Regions from separate parts of the Kitasatospora sp. NPDC023385 genome, predicted to be linked through region 4. Evidence: riboswitches for the same ligand, from Rfam matches in the RefSeq annotation. Region 4 holds a riboswitch; each other region holds the start of a gene.

Region 1 (7,679 bases), on a different contig from region 4:
GCAGCTCGGCACCGCCGAAGTGCCGCTCGGTGAGCCGCACGCAGCCGATGTCCACCGAGCGCGCCGCCTGCACGTCGTCCGTCCCGAGCACGAACTCGGTCGAGCCGCCGCCGAGGTCGAACACCAGGTACGGGGCCGGGAACAGCTCGCCGGTCAGCTCCTTGGTGGCGCCCAGGAAGGACAGCCGCGCCTCCTCCTCGCCGCTCACCACCTCGGGCTCGACGCCCAGGATGTCGCGCACGCCGTTGGCGTACTCGGCGCTGTTCTCGGCGTCCCGGGAGGCGCTGGTGGCGACGAAGCGGACCCGCTCCGGGCCGACGCCGAAGCCGGCGATGACCTCCTGGTACTCCCGGCAGGCCGCGAAGGTGCGGGCCAGCGCGTCCGGGTGCAGCCGGCCGGTGCGGTCCACGCCCTGGCCCAGCCGGTTGGCGATCATCCGGCGGTCGAGGTCGGTGATCTCCCCGGTCTCCGGATCCAGATCGGCGACCAGCAGCCGGATGGAGTTGGTGCCGCAGTCGATCGCGGCCACGCGGGCCATGGTCACCGCGACTCCTGCGGCCCGTCGGCGTCCTGCTCCGCGTCCTCGGCGGCGCGCTTCCTGGCGGCGCGCTCGGCGGCCTTGCGCTGCTTGGCCGCGATCACGGCCTCGTGGTCCTGCTCCTTGGCGCGGTTGCGGGCGACCCGCTCACCGGCGGCCTCGACCTCGGCCGGGGAGACGCACGGGCCCTTGGCCCACCAGTCCTCCAGCCTGCCGATCGCCTCGTCGCCGAGCGGGTTGACGCCCTCGCCGGCCGCCAGCGAGTGGCCGACCAGCACGTGCAGGCACTTCACCCGGTCCGGCATGCCGCCGGCGCTCGGGAAGCCCTCCAGCACCTCGATCGCGTCGCGCCGGGCGATGTAGTCCTCGTGCGCCTTCTGGTAGGCGGCGGCCAGCTCCGGATCCTCGGCGAGCCGGGCGCTCTGCTCCTTCATCACGCCGTCCGCCTCCAGGGTGCCGATCAGCGAGGCGGCCTTGGGGCAGGTCAGGTAGTACAGCGTCGGGAACGGCGTGCCGTCCGGCAGCCGGGGAGCCGTCTCCACGACGTCCGGGTTGCCGCAGGGGCAGCGGTGCGCCACGCCGCGCAGGCCGCGCGGCACCCGGCCGAGCTGGGCGGCGATGGCCGCGACGTCGGCGTCGGAGACGGCGGGGTGGTTCTCAGTGGTCATGGGGGGAGGTGTCTCCAACGGGGGACGGTGGGAGCGGAAGGGGGGTGGCGGGGGCGGCCGCGGCGGTGTCGGCGGCGTCCACCGAGTCCCAGATGCCGACGTACCAGGGCTTGGCGGCCTGCGCCTGGCCGGCCGCCGTGCCGCCGGGCGGGGCCGCGCCGGCCGCGGGCGCGGAGGGCCGGGCGGAGGCCTGGCCGGCCGGGTCCACGGCGATGTACGGGGTCTCCCCCGGCACCGCGTAGTGCAGCCGGGCGCGGGCCTGCGCCTTGACGTACTCCGGGTCCTGCCAGCGGGCCTTGTCCCGGCGCAGCTGTTCGACCTGCTGGCGGACGTGGTCGGCCTTGGCCCGCTGGGCGGAGATCTCGGCGCGCTGGGAGATGAACTGCCGCGCCGGGTAGGCGAGGATCGCCACCAGTGAGCAGAGCACCAGGACGAGGACGGTCGCCCGGCTCGTGAACCGAGGCCGGGCCGCCAAGCCCGGGATCCTCCAGCCTGCCATCTCCGGTGTCCCCTCCTGGTCGCGACGGTGCCCCGCCGTCCACCCTACGGGGTGAACGGCGGGGCACCGGTCAGGCGTGCGCTACCGGGAGCGCTCGGCCCTCGTACCCGCCCTGCTCACTCCGCGGAGCGGAAGCGCGGGAAGGCGCCGCGGCCGGCGTACTCGGCGGCGTCGTCGAGGATCTCCTCGATGCGCAGCAGCTGGTTGTACTTGGCGACGCGCTCGGAGCGGGCCGGGGCACCGGTCTTGATCTGGCCGCAGTTGGTGGCGACGGCCAGGTCGGCGATGGTGACGTCCTCGGTCTCGCCGGAGCGGTGCGACATCATGCAGCGGTAGCCGTTGCGCTGGGCCAGCTCGACGGCGTCCAGGGTCTCGGTCAGCGAGCCGATCTGGTTCACCTTCACCAGCAGCGCGTTGGCGGTGCCGGTCTCGATGCCCCGGGCCAGGCGGGCGGGGTTGGTGACGAACAGGTCGTCGCCGACCAGCTGGACCTTGTCGCCCAGCTTGACGGTCATGGCCCGCCAGCCGTCCCAGTCCGACTCGTCCAGCGGGTCCTCGATGGAGACCAGCGGGTAGGCGGCGACCAGCTCGGCGTAGTACTCGATGAGCTCGGTGGAGGTGAGCGCCTTGCCCTCGAACTGGTAGGCGCCGTCCTCGTAGAACTCGGAGGCGGCGACGTCCAGGGCGAGCGCGATGTCGCGGCCGGGCACGTAACCGGCCTTCTGGATGGCCTCGGTGATGAGGTCCAGGGCCTCGCGGTTGCTGTCGAGGTTCGGCGCGAAGCCGCCCTCGTCGCCGAGGCCGGTGGACAGGCCCCGCTCCTTCAGCACGCCCTTGAGGGTGTGGTAGACCTCGACGCCCCAGCGGACGGCCTCGGAGAAGGACTCCGCGCCGATCGGGGCGATCATGAACTCCTGGATGTCGACGTTGGAGTCCGCGTGCGAGCCGCCGTTGAGGATGTTCATCATCGGCACGGGCAGCACGTGCGCGTTCGGGCCGCCCAGGTAGCGGAACAGCGGCAGGTCGCTGGCCTCGGAGGCGGCGTGCGCGACGGCCAGCGAGACGCCCAGGATGGCGTTGGCGCCGAGCGAGGACTTGTCCGGCGTGGCGTCCAGGTCGAGCATGGCCTGGTCGATCAGGCGCTGCTCGGTGGCGTCGTAGCCGACCAGCTCCGGGCCGATCTGCTCGATGACGGCCAGGACGGCCTTCTCCACGCCCTTGCCGAAGTAGCGGTTCTTGTCGCCGTCGCGCAGCTCCAGCGCCTCGAAGGCGCCGGTGGAGGCGCCCGACGGGACAGCGGCACGACCCGTGCTGCCGTCGTCGAGGCCGACCTCGACCTCGACCGTGGGGTTGCCGCGGGAGTCGAGGATCTCACGGGCTACGACGACATCGATGGACGGCACGAGGCATCTCCTTGCGGAAGCAGGTCCGGCTGACGGCGGTGCTGTCGCCAGGACGATTGCGGAGTCGTTACGGACCAGAGCCTAGCCGCCCGGGCTCCCCGGGCCACGTCGGCCTCGGCACCGTCTCAGCGTGTGGCCCCACTACCCACCGGTAGTTCACCTGCTTGACCCAGCCCGGCCCACCGAAGCGGACGAAGAGCGGATGAAGGGGACGAAGGGGGCCGGTCGTCCCGACCCCCTCCGCGCGTCGCGCCGGGAGCGCCCGGCGCGGGGCGGCTCAGCCGAGGTGCAGGACCTGGCCGGGCAGGATCAGGTCCGGGTCGCCGCCGACGGTGCCGCGGTTGCCGTCGTACAGCGCGTGCCAGCCGCCGGACACGTCCTGGGCGGCGGCGATGGTCGACAGCGTGTCGCCGTCCCGGACGGTGTAGTCGTGGCCGGCGGTCTGCGCGGCCTGCGGGGCCGCGGCCGGCTGGGCGACGGCGGCGGCCGCGTGCTTGGGGACGTACTGCTGCGCCGCCTGGTCGACGGGCTTCTCGGCCCGGTTCGGCGCGGCGTGCTTCGGGGCCTGCTGCTGGGCGGGCTTCTCGACCGGCTTCTGGGCCGGCTTGACAGCCTGCTTGGCGGCGGCCTTCGGGGTCTGCTGCTGGGGCGCGGACTGCGGCTCGGCATCCGACGAGGCGTCGACCGCGGCCGGGGCGCCGCCCTTGGCCAGGCCCGCCTTCTGCGAGCAGACCGGCCAGGCGTCGGGGCCCTGCGAGGCGAGGACCTTCTCGGCGACCGTGATCTGCTGCGCCTTGCTGGCCTGGTTGGCCTGCGGGGCGAACGAGGTGCCGCCGTACGCCTTCCAGGTGCCGGAGGTGAACTGCAGACCGCCGTAGAAGCCGTTGCCCGTGTTGATGCTCCAGTTGCCGCCGCTCTCGCACTGGGCGACGGAGTCCCAGGTGGTGGCCGGGGCGGCGGAGGCACCGGTGGCGGTGAGGAGCGGCATCGCGAGTCCGACGCCCGCCACGCCGGCGACGGCGATGGCCTTCTCGGTCTGGGTACGACGACGGTGACGGCCGGTTCCAACGAACAGCATGAAGGAGTCCCTCTCCGCACGCCTGCGAGGTGAGCTGTCGGGTTCGGACCGGGAGGTGGCCCGGCCGCCGTACGCGGAAGCGATTCCGCTCGGGCGGCTTCACCCCAAGCCGTCGGGGAACGGCAACAAACCTGGTTCCCCCGCCCCTGCCCAGGGTCTGGTCGGTTTCCCGTGACGCGGCGGGCAGGATTCGGCGTTCCGCGCACGAGGTCCGCAGCTGCGAACTCCAGGGAGAGTAGACAGATACTCAGACCGATCACAAGCTCATATCACCGATATCACACAGAAATTACGGCGCGTGCCCGATCGCCTACCAACAGCGGAGGTATGTCCGAGTTGATGGGTATTCACACCGCGCCTGACGCGCTCGAGACAACGTTCCGTCAGCGCGGACCACCGGCGCATCGGTGAATCGTGCCGTTATGTCAGGGCGCGGAAGGAGCGTGCGGCGGCGTATGCGGAGGAGTATGCGACGGCGTATGCGGAGGCGTATGCGGGGAGCGGCCCTCCGGGCTGAATTCGACCGGCAGTTCCCGCAGTCCACGCATGATCAGGCCACCGCGCCAGCGCAGATTCTCCGGGCTTTCCGCGAGCCGCAGATCGGGCAGCCGGGAAAGCAGCGTGGCCAGCGCGGACCGCCCCTCCAGGCGGGCCAGCGGGGCGCCGATGCAGTAGTGGATGCCGTGCCCGAAACCCAGGTGGGGATTGTCCGTCCGGGCCAGGTCCAGGGTGTTCTCGTCCGAGAACCGGGCCGGATCGCGGTCCGCCGCGGCCAGCACCACCAGCACCGGATCGCCGACCGGGATGTCCACGCCGCCGATGGTCAGCGGCCGGGTCGCGAACCGCCAGGTCGCCAGCTCCACCGGCCCGTCGTAGCGAAGGAGTTCCTCGATCCCGGTGTCCAGCAGCGCACGCTCCCCGCGCGCCACCGACTCCTGCAGCAGCCCGCGCTGCTCCGGGTTGCGCAGCAGCGCGTACGTCCCGTTGCCGATGAGGTTCACGGTGGTCTCGAAACCGGCGAAGAGGAGGATGAAGGCCATCGCCGCGGCCTCGTTCTCCGTCAGGTGCTCGCCGTGGTCGCTCGCCCGGATCAGGCCCGAGATCAGGTCGTCCCCGAGGTCAGCGCGCTTGCGGTGGATCAGCTCCAGCAGGTACGCCCGCATCCGCTTCACCGCCCGCCCCACACCGCCGCGTTGGCCGCCGCCCTGGCCCGGCTTCGTGTGCCGCAGCATCATCCCGGCCCAGTCGCGGAAGTCGTCCTGGTCCTCGGCCGGCACGCCCAGCAGGTCGCAGATCGCGTAGATGGGGAGCGGGAACGCGAACTCGTGGATCAGGTCCGCCGAGCCGCGCTGCGCGAAACCGTCGATCAGCCGGTCGGTGAGCTGCTGCACCCTCGGCTCGAACTCGGCCACCCGGCGCGGGGTGAACGCCTTCGACACCAGCCGGCGCAGCCGGGTGTGGTCCGGCGGGTCGATGTTCAGCAGGTGCGTCATCAGGTCCGCCTGCCGCTCCCCCGGGATGCCCACCCGGCCGGTGCGGTGCGCCTGCTCGCTGTGGTGCGCCGGGTTCTTCGACAGCCGGCCGTCCGCGAGCGCCTGCCGGGCGTCCGCGTACCTGGTCACCAGCCAGGCCTCGACGCCGCTCGGCAGCGTGGTGCGGTGCACCGGGGCGTGCTCGCGCAGCCAGGCGTAGGCGGGGTACGGGTCGGTGGCGAACTCCCAGGTGAACAGCTGCGGAGCGGGGGCGTCGGGCTGCGCGGCGGCGGGCTGGGCGGGGTCGGGCTGAGCTGGCATGGGTCGACCGTATCCGGTGCGTTCGCGGCGAGCCGGGCGCGCCCTTCCGGCGGCAGCGCGCGACGGCGCTCCACCGGCGCGCGGCCGGTGCTCGACCAGTGCTCGGCAGGCGCTCGACCAGTGCTCGGCAGGCGCTCGACCGGCGCGCCGACCGTCCGTGGACGACCGGTGGACGGGCCGTGGACAGCTCTTGGACAGCTCTTGGCCGGGCGGCGGGCGTGAGCCTGGTCACCTGCGGGGTAATCCCTGTTGCGGAGGGTCAGGTCGTGCCTACGATCCTCCGCAGTACGCGTGGGCGCCGGTGCGGTGTCGCCCACAGGGAGGAGCAGACCATGCGGGTCAGCGGGTCAGTCGTCGTCATCGCGGTACTCGACGGCGGGTCGGGCGCCGACCTCGCCCGCCGCTTCTCCGCGGCCGGCGCCGTCGGCATGCTGATCGCCGACCAGTACGTCGGCATCGCCGAGGACCTCGCCGCCGAACTCGACCGGCCGGGCTGCCCCGTCGTCGGGGTCTCCGGCGACATCCGCCGCCCCAGCGACGTCGCCGCCCTGGTCGACACCGCCGAGAAGCACCTCGGGCCGATCGACGTGTTCGCCGTCGCCGGCCCGGACGGCGAGCGCGTCATCTCCCTCGCCGACCTGCCCGACCACCTCGACCTCGAACGCCTCGCCGAACTCGTCGTCCTCGTCGGCGAGGCCATCGGCGAACTCGTCCCGCCGCAGCGGCGCCCGATCGGGCGCACCGCCGCGGCGGCCTGAGCCGCCCGGCCCATGCGCCAGGGCCCCGGCTCCGGCTTGTGGTTCTACTGCGGCTCGGGGCCCTACTCCGGCTTGAGGCCCTCGGCCGCGCGCACCGCGCCCCGGTAGCCGCGCGCGGCCGACCGCAGCGCGGCGTCCACGTCCACCCCGGCGTCGTGCGCCCGCTGCGCCACCGCGAGCAGCAACCGGCCCGCCGTCTCCGCGGTCAGCTGCGCCGGCAGCTCGTACGGCTCGTCCGGCACCGCCGTGAAACCCGCCCGGCGCACCCTGGACACCAGCTTCGCCGCGTACGCCAGCGAGGGCAGCCCGGCCGGCACGCCGTCCAGCACCGACTCGCGGTCCGTCTTCTCGGCGGCCTTCAGCTGCTCCCAGCTCACCTCCGCCTCGGCGGCGCCCCCGGCCTCGACGTCCCCGAACACGTGCGGGTGCCGGTACATCAGCTTCTCGACGATGTCACCGGCCACGTCGTCGACGGTGAACGGCTCGGTCGGGTGCTCCTCGGCGATCCGGGAGTGGAAGAAGACCTGGAGCAGCACGTCGCCCAGCTCCTCGCGCAACGTCTCCCGATCCCCCTCCTCGATCGCCTCGACCAGCTCGTACGCCTCCTCCACCAGGTACTTCACCAGGCTCTCGTGCGTCTGCTCGGCGTCCCAGGGGCAGCCCCCCGGCGAGCGCAGCCGGTCCATCACCGTCACCAGGTCCAGCAGCCGCGACCCCGGCAGGTCGTACGAACCCGGCAGCACCTCGATCTCGGGCACCTCACCGGCCCGCTCCACCGCGAGCCGCGCCAGCGCGTCCGTCAGCCCCGGATCCCCGTCCGGGCTGCCCAGCCACACCGTCGGCCCAGCCCCGGCCGGCTGTCCGGTCAGCAACCGTGCCAGCGCGGGCGCCGATTCGGCGGGCACCACCTCCACCGTCACCCCGGCCTGCCGCACCGCCGCC
Region 2 (7,679 bases), on a different contig from region 4:
ATGTGGCGGCTGAAGAACCTGCCGCAGCCGAAGGCGTCCGTGCTGCTGGCCGGCACCAAGAAGGGCGACGGCAACTACCGCCAGGAGACCGAGGCCTTCGTCAACGCGGTGCAGAGCCCGATGGCGGTCTCGTACAGCATGCTGGAGAACGGCGGCCACAACTTCGAGACGTGGAGCGCGCTGCTGCCGTCCTCCCTGGAGTGGCTGTCGCAGCACCTCAAGGTGCCGAACCAGACCGCCTGACAGCCGGACCGGGCCCGCCCGACGACCAAGCATCCGAACGACCCGCACCCCCGGAGCCCGAGGCCTCAGAGCCTCGACGCCCCAGAGCTTCGACGCCCCAGAGCTTCGACGCCCCGGGGGGTGCGGTGGTCGCGCGGCTCAGGCCACCTGCTCCAGCGTCCCGGTGTGCAGTTCGCCGACCCGGCCGCCCTCGCCCTCGAAGGTCCAGAAGGCCCGCACCGTCAGCTTGCCAAGGTCCATCACGTGGCTGACGGTGATCCCGCTCTGCTCCGTCCAGCTGACGAAGTAGACCTCCGGCGCGACCTCGGCGACGTGCAGCCGCACGTCCTCCCACTGGCCCGCGGACTCGCCGAGGCCCTCCCAGCGCAGCCGAGTGCCGTCGGCCGAGTAGGTGTTGCGGAAGGCCGCGCCGTTGTCGGCCCGGAAGAGGTAGGTGCGGCCGGCGAAGGCGGGCAAGGGCGCGATCATGGTGGGGCGGCTCCTCGTGTCCGTGTGGGGTGCTCTTGTGCACTGCGGAAGATGTCAGGCCTCCAATTTATCCGACCGGGTGCACTCGGTCGGCCCTTTGCCACGGTCCGGTCCCGTCTGATCCGCCACCGTCGCGTCCGGCAGGGAGCGCGTCCCGGGGAGGGGCCCTTTCGATCTGGCCGCCTGCTCGCCGACCGCCCGCCGTCCGCCCAATCGGGGATTGATCCAACTCCGCCGCCACGCAGCGTCGTTGATCGACACCACTGTGAGCTGCACGACAACCGGCCCGGCAGAGTTGTCCGTTCACGTACGGCCTGCCTAGCCTGCAACGGTCGTCCGCCCTCGCGGACCCCGCCGCCGGGACGCCGAGTCCCGTCCACCCGTCGGCGGGTCACCGAGCACCACAGCGGACGGGAGCGGGGGAACCAAGGTCGGCGCCCGGCTCGTGCGCTCATGCGTACGGACCGCGGCTAGGGGTGAAGCCGCTCCTCAGGCGGCCGGGCAACTGCAGCCCGAACCCGACAGCTCACCTCGCAGGCGTCGCAGAGGTCATCTCATGCTCAAGCCTGCCCAGCGCCACGCGCCGCGCCACGCCCGCCCGTCCCGCCACGGCCGCAACGCCGCGCTCGCCGCCACCGGGGCCCTCGCCATCACCGGCGCCGGCCTGCTCGGACTGCCGTCCGTCGCCGGTGCCCAGGCGGCCACCGCGCCGACCGTCACCCAGGACCGCCTCGCCCCCGCCACCATGGTCGCGGGCAAGGCCACCGCGGCCTCGCTCGGCCTGCACTCCTCGGCCTGCTTCACCGCGAAGACCGTGGGCGTGGGCGTGCGCGACGCCCACGGCGCCAACCTGGACTTCCCCGGCAACGCCTCCAACGTGCAGATCTGCCCGAGCGGGGTGAACTTCACCAGCGGTGCGCGCACCCTGCCCGCCGGGACGTACAGCCAGTTCGGCTTCTGGCAGGACCTCGGCGGCGCCTGGCACAACCTGCCCGCGCAGCAGCTGGTGGTCTCCGCGGCCGGTACGTCCACGCCGAACCCGTCCCCGACGGCCACCCCGTCTCCGACGACCACCCCGACCGCCACGCCGACCACCACCCCGACGGCCTCCCCGAGCGCCACGGCGAGCCCGACCACCCCGGCGCCGTCGTCGCCGGTCGCCGGCAAGGCGCTGACCTGGTCCGACGACTTCAACAGCCCGATCAGCTGGGGCCAGCGCTGGGTCGGCGACAAGAGCACGGCGTACAAGTACGGCAACCACAACCCGGGCGACAACAAGCTGGACTGGCTGAACAAGAACAACGTCAGCGTCGCCAACGGGGTCGCCACCTTCACCGCCACGCCCGGCGGCCCGGCCATGGAGGACGGCACGCAGTCCTGGAACACCGGCTTCCTGACCACCGAGGGCTCCAGCGAGGGCTTCCAGGTCAAGACCGGGGACTACGCCGAGACCCGGGTCAAGCTGCCCTCCGGAACCGGCGCCTGGCCGGCCCTGTGGACCTGGAAGAACGGCAACGGGGAGATCGACTCCTTCGAGTACCACCCCGACAACCCGAACCTGCTGGAGCTGACCAACCACGTCAACCCGGGCAACCCCAAGTACTACACCGACGCGAGCGCCATCGCGAAGGACCAGTGGGTGACCATCGGCACCTACTACGGCGCCAACTCGGTGGACTGGTACGTCAACGGCGCCAAGGTCTTCTCGGACGGCAAGGGCGTCGGCGCCAACTGGTCGGCGTACCTGATCCTCAACCTGTCGGTGTGCGCGGGGAAGTACCACCCCGCGCCGCAGGGGACCGCCCCGATCACCATGGCCGCCGACTACGTCCGCGTCTACCGCTAGACCCGGGCCCGCGTAGGCCCGCAGCCACGCAGGCCCACAGCCACACGGGCCCACAGTCATACGGGCCCGGGCCCGCGCAGGCCCAGGCCCGCGTGGACCCGGGCCTGCGTGGTCCGGGAACCGGCAGCTCTCAGGAACCGGCAGCCGTAGCGACCACCGTGATGTCGAACGGCTGCCGGTCGTTGTTCCCGTCCTGGTCGTCCGCGCCGTGCACCGCGACCGAGCCGCCGTGGAGCGTGCCGATCGGCAGCTCGGGGGAGAGCCGGACCGGGATGAGCGCGGTCGCGCTGCGCAGGGACGGCAGTCCGGGGCCGAAGACGCAGCGGACCTGCCGACCGCGCTCCAGGACCCTGCAGTCCTGGGGGAAGAACGGGCCCTCGGCGCTGACGCCCCTCGGCAGGGTGACCACGACGGTGAACGGCGATGCGGTGGTGTCCGGGCCGCCGTTGGCGACGAAGGCGTGGACGGTCGTGGTGCCGCCGGGCGGCGCCGGGTCCGGATCGAGCCGGACCACCGCCAGGTCGGAGTCGGACGGCACGGCCGCCGGAGCGGGCAGGGTGGACGGTCCGGCCACGGCGGGCACCGCGGAGCCTCCGGCAGCCGGAAGTGTGGACGGCCCGACCGGCGCCGGAAGTGTGGACGGCCCAGCCGGAGCGGGAAGCGTGGACGCCTCGGCCGGCGCCGGAAGTGTCGACGCGTCGGCCACCGCCGGCAGGACGGACGCCTCGGGCGCGCCCGGCGCGACGACCTCCACCGCCGGCCGCGGCTCGGGCCGCCGCAGGGCCCAGGACGGGCCGGTGGACAGCACCGCCAGCGCGCAGCCCGCCGCCACCGCCGTCACCGCTGCGGACCACCCGGCCCCGCCTGACCAGGCCCCGCTCGAAACCCCGCCCGAAGCCGTCCCCCTCGTGCCGTCCCGTACGGTGCCGCGCACTCCCCGGTGCTCCATGCCGCTCACCCTGCCCTCGGTTTCCGGCCGCCCGCGCCGTTGCGGGCCGCGTCCGCACCAGGGTGGCCGAGCCGCCGCCGCGACCGGGGCGCAACCCGCCCGCCGTCCGCTCGAACGGAGGACGGAGGCTGTGCGCCGGTCCTTGCCCGTCCTCCTCCAGTGGCGATCTGGCGGGAAGCGGGGGTTGACGAAACGTCAGGGAGCGAGGACCTGGCCCAGCCGGGCGGCGATCTGCCGCATCACCGGGACCAGCGAGGCGGCCCCGGCCTGCTCCTCCAGGGCCCGGATGCGGGCCTCCGGTCCGGAGACCGAGAGCGCGGTGGGTGTCGGCGCGCCCGGGACAGCGAGCGCGATGCAGCGCACGCCGATCTCCTGCTCCTGGTCGTCGACCACGTAGCCGCTCTCGCGGGCCTCGGCGAGCTGGCGCATCAGCTCCTGCGGGTCGGTGACCGTGTACTCGGTGTGCGCGGCCAGCGGGTTGGGGCCGAGGACGGCGCGGGCCTCGGCCTCGGGGAGCTGGGCGAGCAGAGCCTTGCCGACGCCGGTGCAGTGCGGCTGGACCCGTCGTCCGACCTCGGTGAACATCCGCATCGAGCGCCGTGACTGCACCTGCCCGACGTAGACCACCTCGCCGCCCTCCAGGACGGCCAGATTGGCGGTCTCGCCGGTGGCCTCCATGAGTTCGGCCAGGTAGGGGCGGGCCCAGCTGCCGAGCAGGCGGCCGGAGGTCTCGCCCAGGCGGATCAACCGGGGGCCGAGGGTGTAGCGGCGGGCGGTGTCCTGGCGGACATAGCCCTGCTGGACGAGGGTACGAACCAGTCGGTGGATGGTCGGCATCGGGAGGCCGGAACTGGTGGAGAGCTCGCTGAGTGTGGCCACTCCGCCGGAGTCGGCCAGGGCCTCCAGGAGTTGGAAGGCGCGTTCGACGGACTGCACGCCGCCGCTCGCGCGGTCGGAGCCTGTCGTCGATGCTGTGTCGGGGGTCGCGACCACCGGCGTTCCCTTCGCTGTCGGGGAGGAGTAGAGTCCCGGCGACCTCTTCAACAAACCGTTGAAATTCTGTATCGCGGAAACTAGTCTCCACCTTACAGAATCGAACTCGCCGACAGGTGGGTTCCGATCGAGGAAGTTCCCGAGGAAGTTCCCACCGGAACTCCCTTTGCCAGGCTCAACCGCTTAGGAGTGTCCTGCTCATGGCTGCAGATCAAGGACCCGCCGGCGCCTCCCCCGCCGCCCCGGTCGTCACTGTCGCCGGTCCTCGCGTCCACCGGGCGGAGGAGGTGCTCACTCCGCAGGCGATCGCCTTCGTCGTCGGCCTCCATCGCGCCTTCGAGGGCCGCCGGCAGGAACTCCTGGCCAGGCGGAAGGCCCGCCGCGCCGAGATCGCGGCAGCCGGCACGCTGGACTTCCTCCCCGAGACCGCGCAGATCCGGGCCGCGGACTGGAAGGTCGCCGAGGCACCCCGCGCCCTCCAGGACCGGCGGGTGGAGATCACCGGCCCGACCGACCGCAAGATGGTCATCAACGCCCTCAACTCCGGGGCCAGGATCTGGCTCGCCGACTTCGAGGACGCCACCTCCCCGACCTGGGAGAACGTGGTCAGCGGCCAGGTCAACCTGATCGACGCCTTCGAGGGCCGGATCGACTTCACCACCCCGGCCGGCAAGGCGTACGCCCTCAAGCCCGCCGCCGAGCTCGCCACCGTCGTGGTCCGTCCGCGCGGCTGGCACCTCGACGAGAACCACCTGCTGGTCGACGGCACCCCCGTGGCCGGCGCGTTCCTCGACTTCGGCCTGTACTTCTTCCACAACGCCGCCCGGCTGCTCGCCAAGGGCGCCGAGGACCCCAACTCCGGGCCGTACTTCTACCTGCCCAAGACCGAGAGCCACCTCGAAGCCCGGCTCTGGAACGACGTGTTCACCCACGCCCAGGCCGAGCTCGGCATCCCGCACGGCACCGTCCGCGCCACCGTCCTGATCGAGACCATCACCGCCGCCTTCGAGATGGACGAGATCCTGTACGAGCTGCGCGACCACGCGGCCGGCCTCAACGCCGGGCGGTGGGACTACCTGTTCTCCATCGTCAAGAACTTCCGCGACGCCGGCGAGCACTACATCCTGCCGGACCGCAACAGCGTCACCATGGCCTCGCCGTTCATGGCCGCCTACACCCGCCTGCTCGTGCAGACCTGCCACAGGCGCGGCGCCCACGCGATCGGCGGCATGGCCGCGTTCATCCCCAGCCGCAAGGACCCCGAGGTCAACGCCGCCGCGCTGGAGAAGGTCAAGGCCGACAAGGACCGCGAGGCCGGCAACGGCTTCGACGGCTCCTGGGTCGCCCACCCGGACCTGGTGCCGATCGCCCGGGCCTCCTTCGACGCCGTGCTCGGCGAACGGCCCGACCAGAAGGACAACCCCGGCCCCGCCGAGCCGGTCACCCCCGCCCAGCTGCTCGACATCGCCGGCGCCGGCGGCACCTGCACCCACGCGGGGCTGCACAACGCCGTCCAGGTCGGCCTCCGGTACATCGAGGCCTGGCTGCGCGGGATGGGCGCGGTCGGCATCTTCAACATGATGGAGGACGCCGCCACCGCCGAGATCTCCCGTTCGCAGATCTGGCAGTGGATCCACAACGGGGTCGTGCTGTCCGACACCGGCGAGAAGGCCACCGCCGAACTCGTCCGCACCCTGGTCGCCGCCGAGCTGGCCGACCTGCTCGCCGAGCTGGGCGAGGAGACCTACGCGGCCGGCCGCTGGCGCGAGGCCGCCCAGCTCTTCGAACAGGTCGCCCTGGCCGAGGAGTTCGCGGACTTCCTGACCCTCCCCGCGCTTCCCCTCCTGGGCTGAGCCCAATCTATCCGCCGGTGCCACCGCTGCCGCCTGCCAGGCTGTAGCACTCCGGCGGCCCGTTGCTCCGTTCCGTACGGCGACGAATCCACCTGTCCTCTCGACGCCGTACGGAACGGCCTTTTCCAGCTGAGGAGTTCACCACCCATGCCGCGCATCTTCTTCAACGGCCAGGCGATGGCCGGCGGTCCCTTCCACGCCAAGGTCGCGGACGCCCTGATCGGCCCGGCCCGGACCGCCCCCGGTTACCGCTTCTTCTCCATCGACCACAGCGGCGGGACGGACGTCTGCCCGGGGCTGCTGGCCGACCCGGCCGTCGACACCGCCATCGAGGGCGAGCTCTACGACGTCAGCCTGGAGCGGCTGCGGGACGTCATCCTGCCCGGCGAGCCGCGCGAGCTGGAGCTGGGCGTGATCAAGCTGGAGGACGGCTCCGCGTGCTTCTCCATGCTGCTCGCCCGGGGCGAGGTCGAGCGAGGCGTGCACCGGGAGATCACCCACCACGGCGGCTGGCGCGCCTACCTGGCGACGATCGGGCGCGAGGCGTAACCGCGGGGCGGCGAACAGGTCGCAGCGGACGGGCGACAGCGAACGACTGACAGCGAACGGATAACAGATGATGAAAGTTGTCATCTGTTATCCGTTCGCTGTTCGCTGTGCCCTGTTCGCTGTGACCTGTTCGCTGCGACCTGCGACCTGCGACCCGCAACCTGATCGCTGAACGCAGCGGCCCCGGACCCTCGCCGTGGGTCCGGGGCCGCGGTCCGCGCACCCGTAGCGGGTGCGCGGAGTCCGGGGGCGCACCGTCCCTGGGCGCTCCCGGAGTCCGGTGGGGCGTCAGACCGGTCGGGCCGCCAGCTCACGGGCGGCGCGGGCGCAGTCGCGCGCGATCCGGTCCTCGTTGACGGTGGTCAGCTGCCCCTTCTCGACCACCGCGTTGCCGTTGACGAACAGCACCGACAGCGGCGGCAGCGCGCCGAAGGTGAGGGCGGCGACCGGGTCGGCGATGGACGAGTGCATGACTCCGTCGATCTTCCACAGCGCCAGGTCGGCGAGCTTGCCGACCTCGATCGAGCCGATCTCGTCCTGCCGGCCGAGCACCCGGGCGCCGCCCATGGTGCCGAGGCGCAGCGCCTGCCGTCCGGTCAGGGCGGTGGGGGAGCCGTGCAGACGGTTGATCAGCAGGGCGTTGCGCAGTTCGGTGCCGAGTTCGCCGGATTCGTTGGAGGCGGTGCCGTCCACGCCGAGGCCGACCGGGACGCCGGCCCGGAGCATGTCGGGTACCCGGGCGATGCCGGCGGCCAGGCGGGCGTTGGAGGACGGGCAG
Region 3 (7,679 bases), on a different contig from region 4:
TCACCGCCGCGCTCTCCGACGACTGCCTGGCGCTGCTGCGCGCCCTGCTCGCCGACCGCCGTCCGGGCCGGCTGGTCAGCTTCGACCTCAACTGGCGCCCCTCGCTCTGGCGCGACCGCGACCCGGCCGTGCTGCCGCCGCTGCTGGACGCCGCCGATCTGCTGCTGCTCGGCGCCGACGAGGCGCAGGCCGCCTTCGGCACCGACGACCCGGCCGCCCTGCGCCGGCGCTTCCCCTCGCCCGCCACCCTGGTGGTCAAGGACGCCGCCCGGCACGTCACCGCCCTGGAGCGGGACGGTACGGCGGTCACCGAGCCGGCCCTCGCCGTCGAGGTGGTGGAGGCCACCGGGGCGGGCGACGCCTTCGCGGCCGGCTACCTGGCCGGCACTGTCCGGGGCCTGGACCAGCGCCGTCGGCTGCGGCTCGGCCACCTGAGCGCCGCCTGCGCGCTGACCGCCCACGGCGACCAGGCCGAACTGCCGCCCGCCGCCGTGGTGACCGCGCTGCTCGACGCCTCCCCCGCGCACTGGGCGGCCACCAGGGTCACCGCGGACGGCATCGCCGGGCCGGCCCTGGCCACCGAGCTCCAGCGCCCTACCGCCCGGACGACCGCCCACCGGGGCCCGGGCACAATGAGCGGAAATCCCAGCCCTGGAAGCGGAGCACGATGAGCCAGACCGTCACCCGCGCCCTGCGCATCCTCGCCGAGCTCGGCGAGGGCGAGCGCTCCCTCGACCAGCTCGCCGAGGTGCTCGGTGTTCACAAGACGACCGTGCTCCGTCTCCTCCAGAGCCTCGAAGAGGAACGGTTCGTCTACCGCGACGCGGCCTACCGCTACCACCTGGGCGCCGGCCTCTTCGCCCTGTCCGGCCTGGCCCTGGAACAGCGCGGCATCCGCCGGATCGCCGCCCCGCACCTGGCCGAGCTGAACGCCGCCACCGGCCAGACCGTGCACCTGGCCGCGTACGAGGGTGGCGAGGTGGTGTACATCGACAAGTTCGACTCCCGCCACCCGGTGCGGATGTACTCCCGGATCGGCCTGCGCGCCGCCCTGCACAGCGCCGCCGTCGCCAAGGTGCTGCTGGCCGACCTCCCGCTGCCGGAGCGGCGCCGGGTGGTGGCCGGGATCGACTTCACCCCGCACACCGAGCGCACCCTCACCACGCCGGAGGCGCTGCTCGGGGAGTTGGAGAAGGTCGCGGCCCAGGGCTGGGCGCAGGACCACGCCGAGCACGAGGCCTTCATCAACTGCGTGGCCGCGCCGATCCGGGACGCCAGCGGCCGGGTGGTCGCCGCCGCCTCGATCTCCGTCCCGGACGTCGTCCTCCCGTACGAGCAGGTGCTGGACCTCCTCCCCCAGCTGCTCGCCGCCGCCCGCGCCGTCTCGGCCGACTGCGGCCGCCCCGACCACAACTGACGCCCTGCCACCGACCGTAAGGAATCCCGCACCCCATGTCCTCCGACAAGACCGAGATCCGCACCGACGGCGCCCCCGCCCCGGCCTGGACGTTCTCCCAGGGCGTCCGCAAGGGCCCGATCCTGCAGGTGTCCGGCCAGGGCCCGCAGGACCCGGCGACCGGCGAGTACCTGCACCGCGGCGATGTGAAGGCGCAGACCCGGCGCACCCTGGAGAACGTCAAGGCCATCGTGGAGGCCGGCGGCGCCACCATCGAGGACGTGGTGATGTTCCGCGTCTACCTCACCAAGCGCGCCGATTTCCCGTTGATGAACGAGGTCTACGCCGAGTTCATCGGCGAGAACATCAAGCCCGGCGGGGTGAAGCCCTGCCGCACCACCGTCTTCGTCGAGCTCCCGCAGGAGCCGATGCTGGTCGAGATCGACGCCCAGGCCGTCGTGGCCTGACGCCCCCTCCGACCCGCCCACCGGGGGCCCGGACACCTCCCCGCGTCCGGGCCCCCACCGTGCACGGACGCCTGCTTGCCACACCCCGGCACGGACATTAGGTTAGGCTCACCTAACTTACTGGAGGTCCGTCCATGAGCCTGCCCACCGGCGACACCGAGGTCCCCGAGCCCACCACCGCCGAACGGATCCACAGCCTGCTCGGCGCGACCTCCTCGCTCACCGTCCGCGCCCTGGGCGAACCCCACGCCCTGGACACCCCGGTCTCCGTCCACGGCTCCCGCCTGCGGCTGCGCGCCCCACTGGACGCCCCGCTCACCGCGGCCGCCGCCCACGCCACCGACGGCCTCGCCGTCGTCCTCGACGTCACCGACGTCTCCCCGGTCGCCGTCCGCGACCGGGTCCGCGCCCGCCTCACCCTGGCCGGGCGGCTGCACCTGGCCCACCTCGCCGACGACGGCCTCAGCGTCCACCTGCGCGTGGACGTCGCCCACGCCGTCCTCGCCACCCCGTACGGCACCGGCGCGATCACCGCCGACGACCTCGCCCTCGCCGCCCCCGACCCGCTGGCCCGCCACGAGGCGGCGCTGCTCACCCACCTCGCCGACGACCACGCCGACGCGCTCGACGTCCTCACCCGCCTGCTCGACCCGGCGCTCCTCGCCCGCACCCCGGACGTCCGCCCGCTCGCCCTGGACCGCCACGGCCTGGTGCTGCGCCTGGACCACCCGGAGGGCCACCGCGACGTCCGCCTGGTCTTCCCCGAACCGGCCCGCGACACCGAGGACTTCGGCCACCGGATGCACGACCTGCTGTCCGCCGCCCGCTCCGGCCAGCCCGTCCACCGCAGCTGAGACGGGCTCACCGCTCGACGGCGCCCTCCAGCACGATCCGCCCCATCCGCGCGTACCGCACCGGCCGCCACCGGCGCACCGCGAGCGCCGGCACCGCCGGCGAGACCGCCCCCAGCTGTGAGCGCGCTCTCGAACGACCCCAGCCGCCCCCGACCACCCCCAGCCACCCCTGGCCGACCCCGGAAAAGGCAGTGGCCGGCCCGGCTCGTGAGGGAGGTTGGTCCCACGAGCCGGGCCGGCCTGGGCGTGTCCCGCGCCCATGTCCGCCGTACGGCGATCACCCGGTCGAGCGGTCACCCGACATGACCATCCCGGAGGATCGATTCGCTCCGCAGCAGCGGTGGTTCCTGAAGCCCCGGAAGGGTCAGAGCGCGACGCCGTGCGCGCGCAGGTAGGCGACCGGGTCGATGTCCGAGCCGTACTCCGGACCGGTGCGGATCTCGAAGTGCAGGTGCGGGCCGGTCACGTTGCCGGTGGCGCCGGAGAGGCCGAGCTGCTGGCCGACGGTGACGGTCTGACCGATCTTCACACCGATCGACGAGAGGTGCGCGTACTGCGCGTACTTGCCGTCGGCGAGCTTGATCTCGACCTCGTTGCCGTAGGCGCCGCCGTTGCCGGCCTTGACCACGACACCGTTGGCGACGGCGCGCAGCGGGGTGCCGGTGGAGGCGACGAAGTCCTGGCCGGTGTGGTGGCCGGAGGCCCACATCGAGCCGGCCACGCCGTAGGCCTCACCCAGCACCGGGTTGGCCAGCGGGGCGACGTAGCCGGAGGTGGCGGCGACCGGAGCGGCCGTCACGGCCTGGGCCGGGGCGGCGGTCTGGACCTGGGTCTGCACCTGGGCGGCCGGCTTGGCGGCTTCGGTCTTGACCTGGACCTGGACCTGGGCCTGCGGCTTTGCGGCCGCGGCGGCCTGGGTGACCGGCGCAGTCGGCTTGGCGGGAGCGGCCGGCTTCGCCGGGGCGGCGTCCGCGGACGGCGCGGCGGGGTGGCCGGCGATCGCGAGCTGCTGGCCCGGGAAGATCAGGTTCGGGTTGGCGCCGACGACCGAGCGGTTCTGCTCGAACAGCGCCTGCCAGCCACCGTCGACGTGCTTGACGTCGGCGATCTTGGACAGGGTGTCGCCGCTGACGACGCGGTAGCTCTCGTGCGCGGTGGGCGCGGTGGGCGCGGCAGGCGCGGCGGTCTGGGCGGCCGGCTGGGCCTCGGCGCCGGCGGCGGACTGCACAACCGGGGCGGCCGGGGCAACCGGGGAGGTGTGCGCCTGGGCGCTCACCGCGGTCACGAGCGGAAGGACGAACGAGACGCCGGTGACGGCGGTGGCGATGCCGATACGGGCGGCGCGGGGCAGGACGATACGACGGGCCTGTGCAGGCATGGAACTTTCCTCTCCGACGCCTGCGAGGTGAGCTGTCGGGTTCGGGCTGGAGTTGCCCGGCCGCATGCGCGGCTTCACCCCTAGCCGGCCCTGGTCGTCCGCGCCCTGAGGCGCGAACTCCGGTCCGGCGACTTACCTGTGGGTCCCCCGCTCCTGCCGTACAGAGTTCAGTTCGAACCACCGGGCAGCGGCAGGATTCGGCGTTCCGCCCGGCGGATCCGTCCGGACTGGCCGGGCGGTCGCTGAACTAAAACCCATCCGTTCGGGTGAAGCAATGTCGATCTCTTGAATCGACAACCACCTACCGCCCCGCGGTGACCCTCCGGATGCCCCCCTGCACGATGCGTACACAATCCATTCACCGCGCGCCACTGATCCACGACCCTCCGCCCACATCCCCAACACTGCGCAGCCAGCCCATCACGCAGCGCATCCGACCGACACACCCGCCGGTGACCCTTGTCACGTACGCCCCACGGGGCGCAGGATCGGGCCGTGTCCACCTCCGAGGCCGGCACCCTGCGCCTGGGCACCGCGCAGGGTCGCTGGGTACTAATGGCGACCGTGCTCGGCTCCAGCATGGCGATGCTCGACGGCACCGTGGTGAACGTCGCCCTGCCCCGAATCGGCACCGACCTCGGTGCCTCCCTGGCGTCCCTGCAATGGACCCTGAACGCCTATCTGCTCACGCTGGCGGGCCTGATCCTGCTCGGCGGCGCGCTCGGCGACCGGTACGGCCGGCGCCGGGTCTTCCTGATCGGCGTGGTCTGGTTCGCCGTCGCCTCCGCGACCTGCGCCGCCGCACCGAACATCCAGGTCCTGATCGCCGCCCGCGCCGTGCAGGGCATCGGCGGGGCGCTGCTCACCCCGGGCTCGCTCGCCATGCTCCAGGCCGTCTTCCACCCTGACGACCGCTCGGCCGCGGTGGGCCTGTGGTCCGGCCTCGGCGGGGTGTCGGCCGCGATCGGCCCCTTCCTCGGCGGCTGGCTGGTCGACGGCCCCGGCTGGCGCTGGATCTTCCTGCTGAACCTGCCGCTCGCCGCCGCCGTGATCGCGGTCACCACCCGGTCCGTGCCGGAGAGCCGGGACGAGAGCGCGTCCGGCCGCTTCGACGCGCCCGGCGCGGTGCTCGCCGCGCTCGCCCTCGGCGCGATCACCTACGCACTGACCGCCGCCGGGGAGGGCGTCTCCGCCACGGTGTGGGTCAGCGGGGTGATGGGTGTCCTGCTCGGCGCCGCCTTCGTGGTCGTCGAACGGCGCGCGGTCGAGCCGATGCTGCCGCTCGGCCTGTTCTCCTCCCGGCTGTTCACCGCCGTGAACCTGGTCACGCTGTGCGTGTACGCGGCGTTCAGCGGCGTCTTCTTCCTGCTGGTGGTGCAGTTGCAGATCGTCGCCGGCTTCTCGCCGCTGGTCTCGGGTTTCGCACTGGTGCCGATCACGGTGCTGATGCTGGCGCTGTCGGCCCGCGCGGGTCGGCTCGGCAAGCGGATCGGCCCGCGCATCCCGCTCACCGTCGGCCCGCTGCTGTGCGCCGCCGGGGTACTGCTGATGCTGCGCACCGGCCCGCACTCCTCGTACTGGGCGGACGTGCTGCCCGCCGTCACGGTGATGGGCTTCGGCATGACGCTGCTGGTCGCGCCGTTGACAGCCACCGTGCTGGCCGCCGTCGAGGTCCGGCACGCGGGCATCGCCAGCGGGGTCAACAACGCCGCCGCCCGGGCGGCCGGCCTGCTCGCGGTGGCGGCTCTCCCGGCGCTGGCCGGGCTGAGCGGCGACGCCTACCGGGTGCCGTCCGCCGTCGACTCCGCCTTCCACACCGCGATGCTGATCTGCGCGGGCCTGCTGGCGGGCGGCGGGCTGATCGCCTTCGCCACCGTCCGGGGCAACGTCCTCGCCCCGGCGGACCACCCGGTCGCCGAGCCGGACTGCGAGTGGAACTGCGGCACCACCCCGCCGCTCGACCCCGGCCACGTCCACGCGCACGAGGGCCCCGCCACCGGTCCGGCAGCGGGGCCCTCGCCCGGGAAGTCGCCCGGGAACTGACTCGACGTCAGAGAATGTCGCCGGGCGCGTACTTGGCGGCCTCCGGGTAGGCGGCCGCGACGGCCTCCACCCGGCGGACCACCTCGGCGACCTGGGCGCCGGCCGCGCCGGTGAAGGAGAGCCGGTCGGCCAGCAGCGCGTCGAGCGCGGCCCGGTCCAGCGGGATCCGCTCGTCCTCGGCCAGGCGGTCCAGCAGCTCGTTCTCCCGGGCGCCGGCGCGCATCGCCAGCGCGGAGGCGACGGCGTGCTCCTTGATCACCTCGTGCCCGGTCTCCCGGCCGACGCCGGCCCGCACCGCGCCCATCAGCACCTTGGTGGTGGCGAGGAACGGCAGGTAGCGGTCCAGCTCGGCCTCGACCACGGCGGGGAAGGCGCCGAACTCGTCGAGGACGGTCAGGAAGGTCTCCAGCAGGCCGTCGAAGGCGAAGAAGGCGTCCGGCAGCGCGACCCGGCGCACCACCGAGCAGGAGACGTCGCCCTCGTTCCACTGGTCGCCGGCCAGCTCGCCGGTCATCGAGGCGTAGCCGCGCAGGATGACGGCCAGGCCGTTGACGCGCTCGCAGGAGCGGGTGTTCATCTTGTGCGGCATCGCGGAGGAGCCGACCTGGCCCTCCTTGAAGCCCTCCGTGACCAGCTCGTGGCCGGCCATCAGGCGGATGGTCTTGGCCAGGCTGGACGGCGCGGCGGCCAGCTGGACGAGGGCGGTGAGCACCTCGAAGTCCAGCGAGCGCGGGTAGACCTGGCCGACGCTGGTCAGCACGTTCTCGAAGCCGAGGTGCCCGGCGACCCGCTGCTCCAGCTCGGCGAGCTTCGCGGTGTCGCCGCCGAGCAGGTCCAGCATGTCCTGGGCGGTGCCGACCGGGCCCTTGATCCCGCGCAGCGGGTAGCGGGCGATCAGCTCCTCCAGGCGGCGGAAGGCGACCAGCAGCTCGTCGGCGATCGACGCGAAGCGCTTGCCGAGGGTGGTGGCCTGCGCGGCGACGTTGTGCGAGCGGCCGGCCATGACCAGCTCGGAGTGCTGGGCGGCCAGCGTGGCCAGGCGCACCAGCACGGCGACCGTGCGGTCCCGCACGTGCTCCAGCGACTGGCGGATCTGCAGCTGCTCGACGTTCTCGGTCAGGTCCCGGGAAGTCATCCCCTTGTGGATCTGCTCGTGGCCGGCGAGCTCGCTGAACTCCTCGATCCGGGCCTTCACGTCATGGCGGGTGACCCGCTCGCGGGCGGCGATCGAGCCGAGGTCGACCTGGTCGATCACCCGCTCGTAGTCGGCGACGGCGTTCGCCGGCACCTCGACGCCGAGGTCCTGCTGGGCCTTCAGGACGGCGAGCCACAGGTGGCGCTCGAGGACCACCTTGTGCTCGGGGGACCACAGCTGGGCCAGGGTCGCCGAGGCGTACCGGGAGGCCAGGACATTGGGGATCTGGGGCTTCGCGCTCACGCTTCGCAAGAGTAACAGCCGAGGTCACGCCGGACGTCGGCGGATGGGGCGGGCCCGCTACTGGGCGCCGCCCGGTCGGCCGGTCAGCACCGGCAGGACCTGT
Region 4 (7,679 bases):
GCCGCTGCCGGCGACCGTGGTCCTGGACCGCGAGCCCGCCGCGCTGCCCCCCTCCGGCTACCCGGTGCGCCCGGGCATCGCGTACGAGCAGGACCTGCTGGACGGCATCGACCACCCGGGCGCCCCCGCCGAGCAGCGGCGCTGACGGGCGTCTCAGCCCCGGTCCTTCAGCGCGGCCACCGCGTCCAGCCAGAGCCGGGTGAACTCGGCCAGGCCGATGCCCAGTTCGCCGCGCAGCAGCCGGTCCGTCCGGTGGTCCCGGTCCTCGCCCTGCCCGTCGCCCGCGCCGACGGCCCGGTAGAAGGCGACCAGCCGCTGCGGACCGTAGCGGCTGGCGATCAACTCGCAGGCCAGCCAGGACTGCTCGTAGGCCTGGGCGATGCCGGCGGCGCCGGCGGCGAAGTCCCGGTCGGCGGGCAGTTCGGCAGGCAGCTTTCCGGCGGAGACGTCCCGGGCCAGCTCGGGGGCGATCTGCCGCGGCGTCCGGCCGGAGCCGCGGTAGGCGGTCCAGTCGGCGACGCCTTCGGAGAGCCACAGCGGGGTCCAGGACCGGGTGTCGGCCCTGGTGGCGACGTGGGTGGCCTCGTGGGTGACGACCACCTGCCGGCCGAAGTCGCTGAGCCGCCCGAACGCCTCGGGGTTGACCAGTACCCGGTCCGCCGGGGTGTGCACGGGCGCCCCGGGGGCGGCCACGGTGACCGCCGCCATGTCCGCCCAGTCCGCCGGGTCGCCCTCCAGCAGCCGGGCGAACTGGGCCTCGGTGGCGGCCAGTTCGAGCAGCAGCCGGCCGGGCCAGGCATCGCCCCAGACCGCGCCGACGGCGGGCACCGCCCGGTCCCCCACCGCGACCAGCCCGGCCGGGTCGGGTCCGTCGGCCAGACCGAGCACCAGGCATTGCGCGCCGGGGGCGGAGCGGGTGGCGCCGAGGTCCCACAGCGCCGGCGGCCCGCTAGTGGCCTCCTCCCGCTCGACCCGCCAGCGGTCACCGGCCCGGACCAGCCCGATCCGGCGCGGATACACCACCGGCTGGTCGTCGTACCCGGCGATCCGCACCGCCAGGTCGGCGGCGGCGCTCGCCCGGTCCGGCGTGCGGCCCGCGGCGAGCACCAGGTTGCGGTACGCCGCCTCGGCGATCGGCAGCCCGGTGCGCTCCGGCAGCGAGCGAGCCCGCTCCGTGAGCACCGCGCCCACCTCGGCGTGCAGGTCGGCCGCCGGGCGGGCGGGGGCCGCCGGAGCGGCGGGCGGCAGCGAGAGCTGGGCCAGCCCGCCGGCCGCGAGCAGCAGCGCGCCGCGTCGGGACAGCGCGCGGCGGGGTATGCGGGTCGGCCGGCGGTCGGCGGGGCCGGCGGTCGGCGCGCTCAGAGCCGGACCACCCCGGCGACCGGCATGGCGTTGACGCTCTCGTAGCGGACCCTGGCGCCCGGGTAGGGGGCGTGCACGATGACGCCGCCGCCGGCGTACATGCCGACGTGGTGCATGTCCCGGTAGAAGATCACCAGGTCTCCCGGTCGCGCGTCGGACAGGTTGATCCGCTGCCCGGCGTACGCCTGGGCCTGCGAGGTCCGCGGCAGGGTCACTCCGGCCTGCCGCCAGCTGTAGTACATCAGACCGGAGCAGTCGAACGCGCGGGGCCCGGTGGCACCGTAGACGTACGGCGAGCCGATCATCCGCACCGCGGCGGCCAGCGCGGCCGCCCCCCGCTCGGAGGCGGGCGGGGTGGAGCCGAGGTCCAGCCGGTCGGTGCCCCGGGTGGCGCGCTGCTCGGCGTCCCGGGCGTCCTGGACGGCCATCCTGGTCCGCTCGGCGGCGCCCAGGCCGTTGAGCAGCTTCTGCGCCCGGGCCAGCCGCTGCTGGACCTGCTGCTTGCTGTCGGCGAGCGAGCGGCGGGCCTGGTCGAGTTCGGCGAGCTTGCCGGCCGCCTCGGTGCGGCGCTGGTCGAGCCGGCGCTGGCGGCTCACCAGTTCGTGCAGCGCCTCCCGCTGCCGCTCCGAGGCCTGGCCCAGGGCGCGGGCGCGGGCGAGGTAGCCCTCCGGGTCGGACGAGAGCATCAGTTGGGCGGTCTGGGTCATCCCGCCGCTGCGGTACTCGGCCCCGGCCACGGTCGCCAGGTCGCCGCGCAGCTGGTTGAGCTGGTCCTGGGCGACGGCGATCTCGCCCTGCAGGATCGTGGTCTCGCCCTGGAGCCTGAGCTGGGCCTCCTGCGCCGCGTTGTACTTCTCCGACGCCTGCTCGGCCTCGTCGTAGAGCTGCCCCACCTGCGCCTGGACGTCCTTGCGGTCGGCCGGTTCGGGGCTGCCCGGGGCGGCCTGGGCGCTGCCGCCGGTCGCCACGCCCAGCGCGGTGGTGGCGGCCGCCGTCAGTACCAGCGCGCGGGCGAGCAGTTGGGGGCGGCGGTGCACGGGCATGGCGGCAACGGCTCCAATCCTGCGGCGCGGCCCCGCCGCCGCACCATGGCATGCGGCCGTCGAGCGGGAGTCCGGTGGCAGACGTTAGCGAGTCCGGGCAAGCGAGTCCAAACCCCTCCCAACCCGAATATTCGCCCCCCAATCGGACACCAGCCCGATCCGCCGGAAAAGCCGCAGGCCCGGGCTTCCGTGACGGAAGACCGGGCCTGGCGGAGCCGAGTGGAGTCAGACCCGAACGATGCTGCTCAGCGGCATGTTGCTGACGGCCTCGTAGCGGACCGAGGCGCCCGGCTTGGGAGCGTGCAGCACCTGGCCGTTGCCCGCGTAGATGCCGACGTGGTGGGCGTCCCCGTAGAAGATCAGCACGTCGCCGGGCTGGGCCTGGGACAGGTCGGTGCCGATCCGGGTGCCGGCGTGGGCCTGCTCCTGCGAGGTGCGCGGCAGCGAGACGCCGACCTGGTTGAACGACCAGACCATCAGGCCGGAGCAGTCGAAGGAGCCCGGGCCGGCGGCGCCCCACACGTACGGGCTGCCGATCTTCGAGGCGGCGGCGGCCAGCGCGGCGGCACCGTGCGAGCTGCCGGGGGCCAGGACCGGGGCGGCCGGCTTGGCGGCCGGCGCGGACGCCCCGGCGGAGATGTCGGTGCGGCTGTTGTCGCGCGAGGCACGGTCGGCGGCCTGCTGCTGCGCCTTGGCGGCGTCGGCCTGGGCCTTGGCGTCGGCGGCGGCCTTCTCCTCGGCCGCGCGCAACGCCTGGCGCTCCTGCTCGGTCAGGGTGTTGAGCAGGTCCTGGGCGGCCTTCAGCTTGGTCTGGACGTCGTCCTTGGAGGCCTTCAGCTGCTGGGTGGTGGACTCCAGCTCGGCGAGCTTGCCCTGGGCCTCGCTGCGGTCCTGGTCCAGCTTGCGCTGCTGCTCCTGCAGCTGCTTCAGCTGGTTCTTCTGGGTGTCGCCGGCCTGGTTCAGCGCACCGGCCTGATTGAGGAAGTTGTCCGGGCTGGTGGAGAGCATCAGCTGGACGGTCGGGGATATGCCGCCGTTGCGGTACTGCTCCCCGGCGATCTCGGCGAGGCCGCCCTGCAGTTCGGTCACCTGGTCCTGCTGGCGGGCCACCTGGTCCTGCAGGCCGGAGACCTGCTTCTCCAGCGTCTGCTGCTTCTCCTGGGCGGCGTTGTACTGCTCGGTCGCCACCTCGGCCTGCTGGTTGAGCTGGTCTACCTGCTCCTTGACCTGCTCCTTGGTCGGCTGCGGGTCGGCGTGGGCGCCGGACTGCGCGGAGAGGACGACGGCTGCGGCGGCGACACCGGTCAGGATCGAGACCCTGGCACGGCCGGCTGGCTTGGGACGACGGTGGGACGCCACGAAGGCGGGCTCCTTCTTCCTGCGTCCGCCTACCGGGTGAGCTGACGGGTTCGGGCTGGAAGTATGCCCTACGACGCCTCACGGCCTTCCAAGGCCGACCTGGCGCCGATTCACCCCGGAGGAACATGGTTCCCCGGCTCCGCTCCGCAGCCGCCCCCGACCACTGGGCTCCCCTGTCGGACAAGTCGTTTCGACCTGCCCCGCTGCCTCGCGAACTCGGCGGGAACCACCGCCGCCACCCAGGCTGGGTGATCGACTGTGCGGTGGTCCGGGGCATGACCCTAGTAACTGAACCGTGATCGGTTCAAATCCTTGTCAGAAATAAGACAGAAGATTACCCAAGTTCTTTTGTGAAAATGACCGTTGGTGACCATCGCGGCACGCAAGGCTGATCAGGTCTCACCAGGTGGTCGCCAAACCTGCGAAAAGCCGAACGCCACCCCCGATCTGAGGGTGGCGCGGATCACAGCCCCGGCCGGGCCCGTGCGGCGTGTCGGACCGTCAGACCCGGCGGATGGTGTTGATCGGCATCGCGTCGGCCTTCATCACCTTCACCACGTCACCGGTGTGCGGCGCGTGGACCACCATGCCGTTGCCGATGTACATCCCGACGTGGTGCATGTCGGGACCGTAGATCACCAGGTCGCCCGGCTGCGCCGCGGCGAGCCCGGGCACGGCGGTGCCGTAGTGGCCCTGCTCCTGCGAGGTGCGCGGCAGCGAGACTCCGGCCTGCCCGTACGACCAGACCATCAGGCCCGAGCAGTCGAAGGTGGAGGACCCGGTGGCGCCCCACACGTACGGCGAGCCCTGCTTGCTCATCGCCTTGGCCACGGCCGTGGCCGCGTAGCCGCTGGCCGGCGGCAGGCTGCTGAGGTCGACCCGGTCGCTGCCGCGCGAGGCCCGGTCGTCCTGCGCCTGCTGGGCCTTCAGCGCGTTGCGGTCGGCCGCGCTGAGCGAGTTCATCAGGTCCTGGGCGGTCTTCAGCTTGGTGTTGACGTCCGCCTTGGCCTGGTTCAGGTCCTTGGTGGTGCTGTCGAGCGAGGCCAGCACGGCGGCCGCCTCGGCCTTCTCCTGGTCCAGCCGGCGCTGCTGGTCCAGCAGCCCCTTGAGCGCCTCGGCCTGGCTGGTGCTGGCCTGCTGGACGGTGGAGGCCTTCTCCAGGTAGCCGGAGGGGTCGGAGGAGAGCATCAGCTGGACGGACGGGTCGATGCCGCCGCTGCGGTACTGCTCGCCCGCCACCTCGGCCAGACCGCCCTGCAGCTGGGTCATCTGCTCCTGACTGCGGGCCACCTGGTCCTGCAGCTGGTCGGACTGCTTGCGCAGCTGGTCGGCCCGCTCCTTGGCGCCGTTGTACTTCTCGGACGCCTGCTCCTGCTCCTGCTGGAGCTGGTCGATCTGCGCCTTGACGTCCGTCTTGTTCGGCTGCGGCGCGGCGTGCGCCGCCACTTGGGCGGAGAGCGCGACCGCGGTCGCAGCAGCAGCGGTGAGCACGGAGACCCGCGCGCGGCTCGGCTGCTTGGGACGGCGGTGGGAGGCCAAGGGTCCTGCTCCTTCTTCCATCGGACTCACCCGATTGAATGAGATTCCGGAAAATAGGTTTGACGCCAGACCCTAGTGAAGATCTAACCGATTTGCTACTCCCCGAAGGCGTGAAGTCCGTTTCCCACACCGACTTCACCGGACCCGCACAATGCCCCGGAACCCGCACTGACCAGGCATCACACCGCCCGGCCGGCTCAGGGCCGGGCCAGCCGGTTCAGCAGCAGTACCGACGCCACCGGGCGCGCGCCAGCCTTCCGCACGCCCTCCGCGACCTCGCGGTCGGTGGAGACCACCACCACCGGACGTCCCTGCGGCTCGGCCCGCACCAGACGGCGGATCAACTCGTCCGCCGTCTCCCCGGTCCGACTGAACCGTACCCGGACCCCGCGCGGCGGCGCCATGATCACCGGAACGTCCAGGTCCTGCCCGTCGAACACGCAGGTGACCTCCGCCTGCGTGCGCTGGGCCAGCATCGCCAGCCCGCCCAGCAGCCGGATCCGCTGCTGCTCCAGCGGCAGCGACGGGTAGCCGGTCTTGGTCACGTTGTAGCCGTCCACCACGAGGTGCACCTGCGGGATCGCCAGCAGCTGGTCCAGCAGCGCCGGGTCGTCATCGGCCAGTCCGCGACGTGCCACGTCGTGCGGCGAGGCCGCCCCCGGCACCACCGCCTCCACCAGGTCCGCCGGGCGGATCTGGGAGACCGGCAGCGCCAGCTCCCGCTGCAGCCCCTGGGCCGACTGCAGCACGGTGTCCAGCAGCAGCCGCAGCCGCATGTCCTCGACGCCGCGCCCCTCGCGGGCCGACCGGCGGCCCTGCTCGGCGGCGGTCTCCAACTCCGAGACCCGGTGCTTCAGCCGCCGCGCCTCGACCTCGGCGGCGCCGCGCTCGGCCGCGCCCTGGGCCTTCACGGCCTCCAGCTCGGCGAGCACCCGGCGCGTCTCGGCCTGCGCCCGGCGGGTGTCGCTCTCCAGCGAGCGCACCTTCTTGCGCAGCGACTCGGCCTCCCGCCGGACGCCCTCGAACTCCCTGCGCTGCCGGTCCAGGTCCGCCCGCGCCGCGGACCGCACCTCGGCCAGTTCGGCCTGCAGCTTCTCCGCCAGCCGGGTCGCCTCCGCGGCCGCGTCCTCGGCGCCGGCCCGCTCGGCCTCCTCGCCGGCCTCGGCGACCAGCCGGCTCCAGCCCGCCGAGCGCACCAGGTAGGCGGCGGCCGCGACGTCCATCGGATCGGCGGCGCCCGGGACGCTGCCCGACTCCAGCGCCTTCACCAGGTCCGGCTGCCCCAGCCGCAGCCGCTCCGCTATCCGCACCCGGAAGGCCGGCTCCGCCTCCAGCGCCGCCGCCAGCGCGGTGGCCGCGTACTTGGCCCGCCGCGCGGGCGTGAACTTGACGTACTGACGCAGGCTCTGCGGCAGCTCACCCGGCGGCAGCCCGCCCAGCGCGTCCGAGGCCAGCCCGACCACGCGCCGGCGCACCGCCTCGGGCAGCGGCCGGTCGAGCTTCTCGACGGCGCGCTCCGGCCCGGGCCGGGAGGAGTCGGACGAAGCGGCCCCGGTCTCGACGGCTCCGGACGCGGCGTCCTCGGCCGGGCCCGTCCCGGTGTCCGGCGCCTGCGCAGCGGACCGAAGTCCCCGCTCTTCGTCGGGCTCCTTCGCTGCGTCCACCACGTCCTCGGCTCCGATCCTGTTTCCGGCGGGGTACGGCCGCGACCGCCCCCTGTCGTCACGCTCCGTGCGTCTGGTCTGTTCTGTATTGTCCCGTGCGGCGGACGGGCGCGCCGCGCGCCGCCCACCGCACGGGCGGGACTCAGCCCTGCTCGGCCCGGGCCTGCGCATCCTCGGCGCCCGGCCGGGCCACCAGCTCGACCTGGTCGACGGCGTTGCACCAGCGGCAGCGCACCGACTCGACGGTCTCGCTCAGCACCTCGGTCTCCTCGACCTTGGACTCGCCGGCCAGGTCGAAGTGCAGGAACTCGGTCACCCGCGCGGTGCGGGTCACGTCGAAGCGGGTGAGGTTGCCGCACAGCGTGCAGCGCCAGCGCGTCTCGGCGGTCAGGGCGGGGACGGTCATCGGGGGGTCCTCTCGGGTGGTCCCTGCGTGGGCCAGGCGCTCCCCCCGAAGCCCCGGCGTCGGCGGCGGGAGGCGGGATTGCCCGCCCCAAGCCTATTGCCTGGGGCATCCGCCGCGACCACCGGTCAGCGGAATAGCCGGACTAGTCCACCTGCCGTAAACCGCCGTGTCACCAGCGGCGCCCGGCGGGATGCTTGGCCGCATGGCGCTCACCGCCCCGGACCACACCGCCGCGCGGGCCGGCCGGCCGCAGCCGCCCGCCCCGGCGGTCACCTACGCCCTGATCGCGGTCAACACCCTGGTCTT

Evidence for each region. A riboswitch is a leader RNA that binds a small molecule or an ion and turns the genes downstream of it on or off. The one in region 4 is predicted to bind cyclic di-AMP.
Region 1: another riboswitch for cyclic di-AMP. It lies ahead of AC0B61_RS05865 (transglycosylase family protein); the one in region 4 lies ahead of AC0B61_RS19980 (C40 family peptidase).
Region 2: another riboswitch for cyclic di-AMP. It lies ahead of AC0B61_RS00895 (glycoside hydrolase family 16 protein); the one in region 4 lies ahead of AC0B61_RS19980 (C40 family peptidase).
Region 3: another riboswitch for cyclic di-AMP. It lies ahead of AC0B61_RS21845 (M23 family metallopeptidase); the one in region 4 lies ahead of AC0B61_RS19980 (C40 family peptidase).

Annotation. Positions count from the first base shown of each region.
Region 1 covers NZ_JBVOOL010000002.1:638,075-645,753, reverse strand. The annotation lists gene AC0B61_RS05885 (Ppx/GppA phosphatase family protein) at 1-538, opposite strand, end outside; partial or broken gene AC0B61_RS05880 (DUF501 domain-containing protein) at 685-1,224, opposite strand; gene AC0B61_RS05875 (FtsB family cell division protein) at 1,196-1,681, opposite strand; gene eno (phosphopyruvate hydratase) at 1,822-3,108, opposite strand; gene AC0B61_RS05865 (transglycosylase family protein) at 3,386-4,186, opposite strand; cyclic di-AMP (ydaO/yuaA leader) riboswitch at 4,192-4,359, opposite strand; gene AC0B61_RS05860 (cytochrome P450 family protein) at 4,612-5,979, opposite strand; gene AC0B61_RS05855 (SDR family NAD(P)-dependent oxidoreductase) at 6,312-6,737, shown strand; gene AC0B61_RS05850 (nucleoside triphosphate pyrophosphohydrolase) at 6,800-7,679, opposite strand, start outside.
Region 2 covers NZ_JBVOOL010000001.1:199,434-207,112, reverse strand. The annotation lists gene AC0B61_RS00905 (alpha/beta hydrolase) at 1-243, shown strand, start outside; gene AC0B61_RS00900 (phenolic acid decarboxylase) at 382-711, opposite strand; cyclic di-AMP (ydaO/yuaA leader) riboswitch at 1,101-1,266, shown strand; gene AC0B61_RS00895 (glycoside hydrolase family 16 protein) at 1,268-2,557, shown strand; gene AC0B61_RS00890 (hypothetical protein) at 2,688-3,506, opposite strand; gene AC0B61_RS00885 (IclR family transcriptional regulator) at 3,702-4,499, opposite strand; gene aceB (malate synthase A) at 4,700-6,352, shown strand; gene AC0B61_RS00875 (allophanate hydrolase-related protein) at 6,500-6,901, shown strand; gene AC0B61_RS00870 (8-oxoguanine deaminase) at 7,190-7,679, opposite strand, start outside.
Region 3 covers NZ_JBVOOL010000013.1:208,284-215,962, forward strand. The annotation lists gene AC0B61_RS21825 (sugar kinase) at 1-671, shown strand, start outside; gene AC0B61_RS21830 (IclR family transcriptional regulator) at 668-1,417, shown strand; gene AC0B61_RS21835 (RidA family protein) at 1,453-1,863, shown strand; gene AC0B61_RS21840 (DUF2470 domain-containing protein) at 1,998-2,717, shown strand; gene AC0B61_RS21845 (M23 family metallopeptidase) at 3,082-4,095, opposite strand; cyclic di-AMP (ydaO/yuaA leader) riboswitch at 4,098-4,278, opposite strand; gene AC0B61_RS21850 (MFS transporter) at 4,651-6,138, shown strand; gene purB (adenylosuccinate lyase) at 6,146-7,576, opposite strand; gene AC0B61_RS21860 (MarR family winged helix-turn-helix transcriptional regulator) at 7,634-7,679, opposite strand, start outside.
Region 4 covers NZ_JBVOOL010000012.1:61,248-68,926, reverse strand. The annotation lists gene AC0B61_RS19995 (glycosyltransferase 87 family protein) at 1-145, shown strand, start outside; gene AC0B61_RS19990 (hypothetical protein) at 154-1,182, opposite strand; gene AC0B61_RS19985 (C40 family peptidase) at 1,359-2,405, opposite strand; gene AC0B61_RS19980 (C40 family peptidase) at 2,631-3,764, opposite strand; cyclic di-AMP (ydaO/yuaA leader) riboswitch at 3,775-3,930, opposite strand; gene AC0B61_RS19975 (C40 family peptidase) at 4,266-5,303, opposite strand; gene AC0B61_RS19970 (NYN domain-containing protein) at 5,501-6,967, opposite strand; gene AC0B61_RS19965 (hypothetical protein) at 7,110-7,373, opposite strand; gene AC0B61_RS19960 (rhomboid family intramembrane serine protease) at 7,576-7,679, shown strand, end outside.